Regions from separate parts of the Halobacillus sp. B23F22_1 genome, predicted to be linked through region 2. Evidence: riboswitches for the same ligand, from Rfam matches in the RefSeq annotation. Region 2 holds a riboswitch; each other region holds the start of a gene.
The links. A riboswitch is a leader RNA that binds a small molecule or an ion and turns the genes downstream of it on or off. The one in region 2 is predicted to bind cobalamin.

Region 1: it holds a riboswitch for cobalamin, as region 2 does, so the genes downstream of both, ACGTNH_RS19350 (ribonucleoside-diphosphate reductase subunit alpha) here and ACGTNH_RS09965 (DUF4430 domain-containing protein) in region 2, are expected to answer to the same signal.
Region 3: it holds a riboswitch for cobalamin, as region 2 does, so the genes downstream of both, ACGTNH_RS05410 (ABC transporter substrate-binding protein) here and ACGTNH_RS09965 (DUF4430 domain-containing protein) in region 2, are expected to answer to the same signal.

The regions. Positions count from the first base shown of each region.
Region 1 covers NZ_JBIEKE010000004.1:67,687-70,966, reverse strand. The annotation lists gene ACGTNH_RS19350 (ribonucleoside-diphosphate reductase subunit alpha) at 1-1,822, opposite strand, end outside; cobalamin riboswitch at 1,968-2,146, opposite strand; gene ACGTNH_RS19345 (class I SAM-dependent methyltransferase) at 2,335-3,012, shown strand.
Region 2 covers NZ_JBIEKE010000002.1:429,173-432,452, reverse strand. The annotation lists gene ACGTNH_RS09985 (YpbB family protein) at 1-253, opposite strand, end outside; gene ACGTNH_RS09980 (ferredoxin) at 372-620, shown strand; gene ACGTNH_RS09975 (helix-turn-helix transcriptional regulator) at 655-924, opposite strand; gene ACGTNH_RS09970 (ECF transporter S component) at 1,004-1,519, opposite strand; gene ACGTNH_RS09965 (DUF4430 domain-containing protein) at 1,525-1,929, opposite strand; cobalamin riboswitch at 2,093-2,273, opposite strand; gene ACGTNH_RS09960 (ATP-binding protein) at 2,313-3,280, opposite strand, start outside.
Region 3 covers NZ_JBIEKE010000001.1:1,039,437-1,042,716, reverse strand. The annotation lists gene ACGTNH_RS05415 (FecCD family ABC transporter permease) at 1-552, opposite strand, end outside; gene ACGTNH_RS05410 (ABC transporter substrate-binding protein) at 545-1,522, opposite strand; cobalamin riboswitch at 1,652-1,835, opposite strand; gene ACGTNH_RS05405 (DUF819 family protein) at 2,335-3,280, opposite strand, start outside.

The DNA.
Region 1 (3,280 bases), on a different contig from region 2:
TACGGTGCACATCCTGCTGAAGCTCTTTCCAGTCATGAGAAGTGTCTTGGTCAAGCGCTCGTTTAACAAAGAATTTCCCCGAGTCCCAGTCGGATCCTTCAAAGAGAGGGTAACTTCCTTTTTCTTTGGCAAGTTCACTGCTTGCCTTAATCGTATAGTAGGAAATTTCCTCGTACACTTCATCAGCATAATCAATCGCTTGGTCTGATTCCCAGGCGATTTTTTTCTGAGCGAGCAGGTGGGCCCAGCCGAACGTACCTAATCCGATTCCTCTGTAAGACTGGTTTGTAAGCTGTGCCTGCAGAACCGGAATTGTATTTTGATCAATAACATTATCCAGCATCCTCACTTGAATAGGGATCAACCGTGGAAGGACATCGTTAGGAACGGCACGACCTAAGTTAATGCTTGATAAGTTGCAGACAACAAAATCGCCAGGTGTTTGAACGGTTATAATCTTTCCATCTTCAACCCGTTGTTCTTCCTGAGTAGTCGGACTTTGGTTTTGAGTGATTTCCGTACAAAGGTTACTGCAGTAAATCATTCCTTTATGGCTGTTTGGGTTCATACGGTTGACTTCATCACGATAGAACATATAAGGAGTCCCCGTTTCCAGCTGCCCAATCATGATTCGCTTCATGATCTCAATAGCTGGGACCTTTTCTTTAGAAAGGAGGTCGTTTTCAATGCAGGCTTGGTAACGTTCTCTAAAGGATCCGTTTCCACGCGTTTCATCATAGTAATCTTCTAATGAAAAGCCCATAACGTCTCGTACTTCGTGAGGATCAAACAAATACCAGTCCTCGCGACGTTCAACAGCTTCCATAAAGAGGTCAGGAATAGATACACCCGTAAATAAGTCATGTGTACGTTGGCGTTCATCCCCGTTGTTCAATCGGCTGTCAAGAAACGGAAAGATATCTTTGTGCCAGATGTCTAAATAGACGGCCACTGCCCCTTGACGCTGGCCAAGCTGATCTACACTAACAGCGGTATTATTCAATTGTTTCATCCAAGGTAGTACCCCTGAGGAAACACCTTTAAATCCTCGGATGTCACTGCCTCGGCTGCGGATTTTTCCTAGATATACCCCTATACCGCCACCGTGTTTACTTAAATTCGCAATATCGGTATTGCTGTCATAAATGGATTGCAGGCTATCGTCTACTGTATCGATAAAACAGGAGCTTAATTGACCGTAACGCTTTCCGGCATTAGCAAGCGTCGGAGTGGCTACTGTCATGTATAAGTGGCTTAAGGCCCAGTAAGATTCTTTGACCAGCTCCAAACGCCGGGCTGTATTTTCGTGTGCCATTAATACCATTGCAATAACCATGAACCGTTCTTGGGGAAGTTCATAGACCAGTCCGGATTTTGAACGGGCTAAGTAACGATCGCCAAGTGTCTTAATCCCGATATAAGTAAATAATCTATCACGATCGGGAACGATTGCTCTTTCAAGTTCGTCCATTTCTTCTTTTGTATAAAGACTAAGTAGATTCGGGTCATAGATATCTTCCTGAACCAACGTTTCGATTAAATGATGAAAACCTTGGTATGCCTTCACGGTGCCGCGGTTAGCAATCGAAGATTCATACATTTGCTGTAAGTGAATGCTGCTGGCTAAGTACGTCCAGTTAGGAGCTGTTTCACTAATTTCTGCTAAGCATTCCAATATTAAAGCTTTAGCTTGTTCGCTTTGGGTTCCTTTAATCTCTTTTGATTTTTCGATGATTCGTTTCATTGGCAGTGCAGGAAAATTCTCCTCCTGTGCTTTTAGCCATTCTTGCCAGTACGACGTCACAATTGTACTCAATACCATCACTCCTCTATGATAAATAGAAATTTAATCCATAAAAAAATCCACTCTATGAATGAGCGGATGAAACCATGGAATAAAGAGGACTCATAAAGAGTGAAACTGCCTTCATTCCATCGTCTCATCTTCTCAATCCCCGAAGAAGTTGAAACTTCTGCGAATGAAGACAGGTCTCCTGACTTACGCTCAATTCTACTCCGGCCCCTTCCCGTGAAACACACAGTGGGTGATTGCCGATTTAAGAGCGATTACAGTTGCGGGGGCAGCTCTGGAATTTCACCAGATTCCCTATTAAGCCTAGTGGCATCTTTTGTTCGCGGATACTATATATGGTGTTTGTTTTAATTAATGTTAGCTTATATTGTGTTCTAAGCATAACGGAGATTAATGGAATGTGCAACCATTTTTGATGCGCACTTGCATGTGAAAGGACAAAAATAAAGGAGAAATACTTAGTTCTATCGAATAATTGAAGGGTGAGATTTTTTTGAGATTGATAAACAGGAGGTAGAGCAATGGCATTTAATTGGCATCAAGAAGCAGAAAAACAGTGGGACGAACGATCTTCTTTTTGGAACGCAAATAGTAAAAATATGTGGGATAGCGGAAGCAGGAAAACGATCATCCCTTTAATAAAGAAACATGCAAAAATTGGCAATTCTATAGCCGATCTCGGATGCGGAGACGGTTACGGTTCTTATAAATTAGCACAAGCCGGGTTTGAAGTAACGGGTTTAGATCTATCTGAAGACATGATTGAATTGGCTAAATCAAGACTTGCACACGACACCCTGCGTTTTGTGCAAGGGGACATCGTTCAACTTCCATTTGAAAGTGAAAGCTTTGATACCATTATGGCGGTTAACTGCCTGGAGTGGATAGAGGTTCCTTATCAAGGGATAACAGAGATGAAACGAGTCCTCAAACCGGGTGGGAAACTATGTGTAGGAGTACTTGGTCCAACAGCGAAGCCTAGAATTAATAGTTACCGTCGGGTTTATGGGGAAAAGGTAATTTGTAATACGATGATGCCGTGGGAGTTTGAACAGTTGGCGTTAGAAAATGGCTTGAAGCTTATTGATGGACATGGTGTGTTTAAAAGAGAAGCAGAGGGAATGGACGTCACAGCGTTTCCTAGAGAATTACAACAAGCGTTAACGTTCATGTGGGTATTTATATTTGAAAAGGAGTAGTTATTGTGGGATATGTCTTAGGTCTTCGAATGCATATAGGGACAAGACCTATAATCGTACCTGGATCTAGTGTTCTGTGCTTTAACAATAAAGGAGAATTGCAGTTAATAGAACGTAGTGATAATCATCAATGGGGATTGCCCGGGGGTCCCTTGAGTTAGGGGAGGAAGTTGTAAGTGACCGCTGTTGGCCGCACAATATGTGAAAATAAAAACGAGGGATAAGAGCGCAGTTGAAACGGCAGAGATTATAAAACGTACCTTTAATC
Region 2 (3,280 bases):
CCGCATCTTTTATTACTGGCATACCTTCTTCGTTTACTTCTATCCATCCCTTATTAACCATCTGCTCCATTACATTATTTACTTGTTCTTTATTCAGTTGGGGGTATACACCAAATAAGCGGTCTAATTCATAGATTCTAGCATCTTGTAATGTTTGTGAAGAGCGCTTCCCTTGAATCAAATGATAGACACCTGAAATAGAACGCTCTCCTCTTAACGAAAGAATACATTTCAACAAGATTGCTTCAAACATGTAACGTCCTCTTTTCCTTAGGTATTGAAATGTCTCGTTTACCAATTTACAATAAACCTATGGCATTGATCCTCTAAGTCAATCTTCATGAGGTAAAACATAAAGGAGGTTCATGAATTTGGCTAAATATACGATAGTAGATCAAGACACTTGTATTGCATGCGGGGCCTGTGGTGCAGCCGCTCCAGATATATTTGACTATGACGATGAAGGGTTAGCCTATGTCGTTCTAGATGAAAATAAAGGCTTGGAAGAAGTTCCAGAGTATTTGGAGGATGACATGGAAGATGCTTACGAAGGTTGTCCAACAGACTCAATCAAGATTGAAGAGAAGCCCTTTAACGGAGATCCGCTGAGATTTGAGTGAACGAAAAAGTCCCTTTCTTTAGAGAGGGGTTTTTTTACTGCTCCCACTCATTAAAGCCCAGTCTTTTTATGACCTTTATAGGTGAATCTTCCAGAGCCGTTCTTAATATCCGGCTCTCAGAGAACAAAGCACATACCGTGACAGCTGTAGACCAACCTGCTACTAGTCGACCTTTTTCAATTTGAACAAGCGTTTTTTTCGACAGTCCGATCATTTGGGACATAGAGCTTTGGGTAAAGCCTGCCTCAACCCGTACAAGTTTTAGTTTGAGCGAAACTATTTTTCTTATCTCGCAGCGATCCATTCTTACCTTCTCCTTCTTAACTCCTTTTATTTTATCAGATACGCTTCTATTATTCTATGGATCATAAAAAAGGCCGCCTCTAATGGGCAGCCTTCTGCGAAAGATTTCTTTTTTGATACCGGTTAAATAAGGTACCTAGAACAGGTGATAATAGGGCAATGAATACGGTATTAGCAATCGCGTGATTAACATCCATAGGAAGACCAGCTAAATAATATCCCCAGAATGGCTGGCCTGCCGTGTACATTGTCACTGATATCATAAAACCAAAAAAGATTCCGCTAAAAAAACCGTATACGGCTAAGCACCATAATGGAATGGTAGACCAATACTTACCTAGCAACCCGGCAATCATTCCTATAACAGACCATGAAACGACTTGCCAAATCGACCATATTCCCATCCCTAAGATAATATTCGATAAAAAAGTGGTTAAAAATGCCATAATAACAGCCGCAAAAGGACCTAGCCAAAATCCCGTCAATATAACAATAGCTGTAACGGGCTGAATATTGGGTAAATGACCCATTGCTATTCTTCCAGCGACTGCTAGCGCAGCCAGCATTGCGATTAACGTAATTTTATAAGTCTTCATTTACATCATTCCCATGATTGAAAATCGAAGTTAATTTCGTCTCCTTCTTCCACTTCATATTCATTAGCTCCTACTGAAGCTTCTTCCCCGTTTATCGTATACATCCATGCTTTTTGTTCTCCATCTTCAGCACTTATACCTTCAATACTATTAATAAAACCTTCTTCTTGCTCAATTTCATAATTATCTTCCATAACATCCATTAGAATTGTGCCTTCTTCCACCGAATGTTCTTCTGTAGAAATTACCTCTTCCCCTTCATCTTCTGAAACTTCCACTTCAATAGTAACTTCTTCCTGCTGATTCGCTTCCTCTGAAGGCTCGTTACTCGTCTCTTCTTCTGCCTGACATCCTACTAAAAAAGCAGCAGCTACGAGTGAAAACAATAATGCTTGAATACTTTTTCCCATTGTTGATCTTCCTTTCTATAATTACTGTTTCAACGCTTTTATAGATATGTACAACGCTAAAAAGCCTGCCCTTTTCGACAAAGGGCAGGCTAAAGACAAACCAAGTGGAATAAATCATAAATTCATACCTTATGGCTGCCTCAAACGCTCAATCCCCGAAGCCTTGAAACGAGTGATCTTGGCAGGTCTACTGACTTGTGTGTCTTTCTACTAAGAAACCTTCCCATAATAAAGTTACAGTGGTTATTTCCGTTCGTCTACACTTACAGTTGCGAGGACAGCTCTGGAATTACACCAGATTCCCTTTTCAGCCTAGTTCAGGCACCAACATCATGCTATGAAGTTCTTTATCTAGATTACATGAACCTGTCGAGAATAGCAATCTAATTTTCTGAATCATCCTTTTCATTAGGAATTTGCACAGTAAATGTTGTTCCTTCATTTATTTTACTATGAACTTGAATATTACCTTTATGAGCTTCCACAATATTTTTGGCAATGGCCAGCCCCAGCCCTGTACCCTTTTGCGAGGATTCTCTCTTTCGGGATTTATCCGCTTTATAAAATCGCTCAAATATAAATGGTAAGTCTTCATCAGGAATTCCATATCCTGAGTCAGTCACTTGTATAAATAATTCCTTGTCTGTTTTCACATCCACTGACACGTAGCCCTTTACGCTTGTATGTCGAATCGCATTATCTATCAAATTCGTTAATACTTGCTCGATACGGTCAGCATCAATTCGTATAAAGGGTTCATTTACTGATATATGATGCTCAAGCTTTACTTGTTTCTCATCAGCTAACCCTTTAAATTTGCGTAAAACCTTTTCAACAAAAGGTTCAACTTCTATTTCTTCTACACGCAAGGAGATGTGACCGGCTTCCATCCTGGCCAGATCTAACAATTCATTAACTAACCTGCCTATTCTGAGCGATTCATCGTGAATAATAGCAGCCAGTTCATTTTTATCTTCTCTTGATTCAGCAATATCATCTACGATTGCTTCACTATATCCTTGGAGCATAGAAATTGGAGTTCGCAGCTCATGAGAAACATTGGCAATAAAGTCTTTTCTTAATTTATCTAACCTTCGTTCTTCTGTCATATCACGAAGAACAGCTACAGCTCCTCTAATATGATTTTGATCATAAAGGGGAGTCATAATAATTACCCAGGAGCGCCCCTGTAGCATTACCTCTGTCATCTGCTCATGTTCTAATTCAATTACCTTCTCAAAGAGTTTCCTCATCGGAGAAGGCAAAGCTTTTCTAGATGATTCATCTTCTATTAATTGCTCTTCATTTTCAAATGACCAAGCATCTAAATATTGATCAGCTGGAGGATTAG
Region 3 (3,280 bases), on a different contig from region 2:
GATCTGCCGCAGTTCATCGCCAGTTAAGGCAATCATTAAAGAAATGAGGGAGCCTAAAAAAGATCCCATCACAATTCCTGTTAAAATAAGCGTCTCAATCGACAGGGTGTGATCAAGCATGCGGGCAAACGTAATGACAAACAGCAGCGCTAGTACGGCCGTTAAGATACTCATAACCGGCAGCGTAACCATTGAGAAGATGGGAAATGAAAGACCGAGGAACAGGACGAGCACGGCCCCTACGGAAGCCCCTGATGAAACACCTAACGTATAAGGGTCAGCCAGCGGATTTTGTAAAAGTCCTTGAAAAGCTGCGCCTGAAATCGCAAGCGAGGCCCCCACCAGACCAGCTAATAAAACACGCGGCAGCCGGACATCCCCGATAATACTGGCATGAACAGTATCCACCTGTGGGAAAAAAGGTGTTACTTGAGCAATAATCACTTTTACAATATCTGGAAGTGGAACAGACACGCTGCCCGCTCCTACCGCGGCTATGATCGCACCGGCTAATACCAGTAGAGATCCTGCGTAGGTGAAAAATTTACTCATCGCCAAATGTGTCAGGGTAAACCGCTTCTGCCAGCTCTTTCAACCCTTCTACTAACCGCGGTCCTGAGCGGGTGACAAGGTCAGAGTGCACATCGATGACTTCTTCATTTTCAATTGCAGGAACTTCTTCCCATCCCTCACGGCTTAACACTTGCTCTACTGGATCTTCTGTGTAGTAACCATACGTCGTAATAATCGTGTCCGGCTGCATGTCGATGACAGCTTCCTCATTCATCTGCACCCAGCCCTCTTCATCAGCTGCCGCATTTTCCGCCTGAATCATGTCAAGCATCTCATTCATAAATGTGCCTGTCCCAGTTGTATAAATTTCCGGCTCAGGAGACACCTCGACAAACACACGTTTCGACTCTTCGACTTCTGCAGCCTGTTCTTCTACTGCCTCAACGTCTTCCTGCATGCTATTTACGATTTCCTTCGCATTTTCCTGCTCATTCACGAGTTCACCAACAGCTTCGATCGTGTCGTAAACCCCGTCAAAGCTGGCCGCATCTTCAACAACGTATACGGCAATTCCTGCCTCTTCGATCTGTTCAAGTGCTTCCTGTGAATTGTGCGCGCTGGAGGCATGGGCCAGTACCAAATCAGGCTCAAGGGAGATTACTTTTTCCACATTAATTTCCATACCCCCGACCTGATCAAGCTCCGATACCTCTTCCGGGTAATTATCGTTCTCTGACACACCGACGACCTCATCGCCTGCGCCAAGCTCAAACGCAATTTCCGTATTGCTCGGAATTAAACTGACAATGCGCTCAGGATCCTCTTCTATTTCTACTTCGTTTTCCACCGCATCTTCGACTATTAACGGATAGCTCGTTTCACCAGAAGCTTCTTCATTGCTATCTTCCGGTGCTTCATCATTTGATTCCTCACTTGAATCGTCTGCACATCCCATGAGCAATCCAGCGGATAAACAAGCAACCCCTATGTAACGCCAGTACTTTTTCATAACGATCTCCCCTTTTTATAAAAATGAACACAAAAAAACACATCCTACATTTAGATGTGTATACGTAACCAACGCGTCTGCACGATTATGGCAAGCCGCTTCTGATCACACCTCCTATCCGCGTAGGGTTTTGGTGAAGAAAAATAGGTAGGTCTCCTGGCTTATGGTCATCGCTTGCTGCTCCTTCCCATGCTTACACACAGTGGAATTATGCAGATCGCTCGCAAATACAGTGGCGGGACCGCGTTGGAATCGAACCAACTTCCCTTTTAAGTGATGAAACGTCCATCACGCCTATTTTTTCGACGATATTCTATTCCTTTCTATTTTAAATGAACAATTCGGAAAAATCACGGGTTTACCTATAATAATTGTATAAACGTCTTCCTCTCCCATTTACTAATTATTTTCCCAATAAAATAAGAAGCCGATACATAAGTATCTATGCTTCAGTTGATTGTTCTTCGTTTTCATCTTATATCGTTCTCTAACCAGCCCCCATATAGAAGGTTCATAAGAGCAGATATTTTAAACATTCGAATGGGTGTTAAATTGATCTCTGTTGATACTGCGATGAGCGTTCGGGGTTGACGCCTGGTCGATTAAAACCGGCCACGTCCTGTGATGCGTCGCGGGAACAGCGCAAGCCGAGGATCCACTGGGTCAAGTGATCTTCTTGACCAAGTTAGCTGAGGCCGTGCCCGCGGAAAGCATCCCCCGACAAGTAATGCGTGGGGCTTGATAGAATTTATCCAGTAAACTCAAGTATTTTGAGGGAGCGATAATGCACTTTGTCCTGTCCTATTCACTACTTAAAAACTACTGAACCAGACACCAATACCTGTACCGATATAGTTTCCTACAATATAACCGAGTGTACCGACTAAGAGAATCGGCACCACCAGCTTCGTCCATCCCTTCGCAATCGCCATCGCAGCTGCTGTCGTCGGGCCGCCAATATTGGCGTTAGACGCAACGATTACTTCTTCCAGGCTAAATTTAAAGACGCGTCCTAAGACAAAAGAAACCACCATATTACTCATCACGATAATAAATACAAACACCAGCAGCATTGGAGCATTTTGAAAAATAAGCACAACTGACGCTGGAATTCCTATGACCACAAAGAAGATATAAATCAAGTATGTGCCTATTTCCTGAGCGCCATGAATCCCTTCAAAATACTTTGGAAACACAGTAACAGCAATCATCGTCAATGTAGTTAACATTAAATATCCATCACCTAGAATTCCGTTTAGTACATTACTTAGGATATTAACATCCTCACCTGCTGGAATAAGTTCACCAAACCAATCGGCAATTGTAAAAGAAGCAGCCACGAGCACAAATGAACTACCAACAGCCAAACCTATATCCTGAAGCGACATTTCTTTTCTACCCCAGTAAGAGGCCGCATCTGTTTGGTCGTTCTCATTCACATCAGACTCAGACCGCTCATCCATATAAGGCGTCTTAAACCTTTTAGTAAAAAAGCCAATTGCCGGCAGTGCCATTAGTATGAAGAAATAAACAGCCATCATTAAATTATCTGCAACCACAGCAGAGGAAACGAGTTCTCCAGGTGCTTCAAACTTAGCAGACAAAGCCGCAAAGTTCACGCCGCCCCCTATGTAAGACCCTGTCATCATCGCCCCTACCTGATCTAGACCGGGAACTACGTCTTTTAAAAGAAAGAAACCAATGATTGATCCTGCCACAGTACCGGCAGCACTAAGGAAAAATAACAATAATAACCGG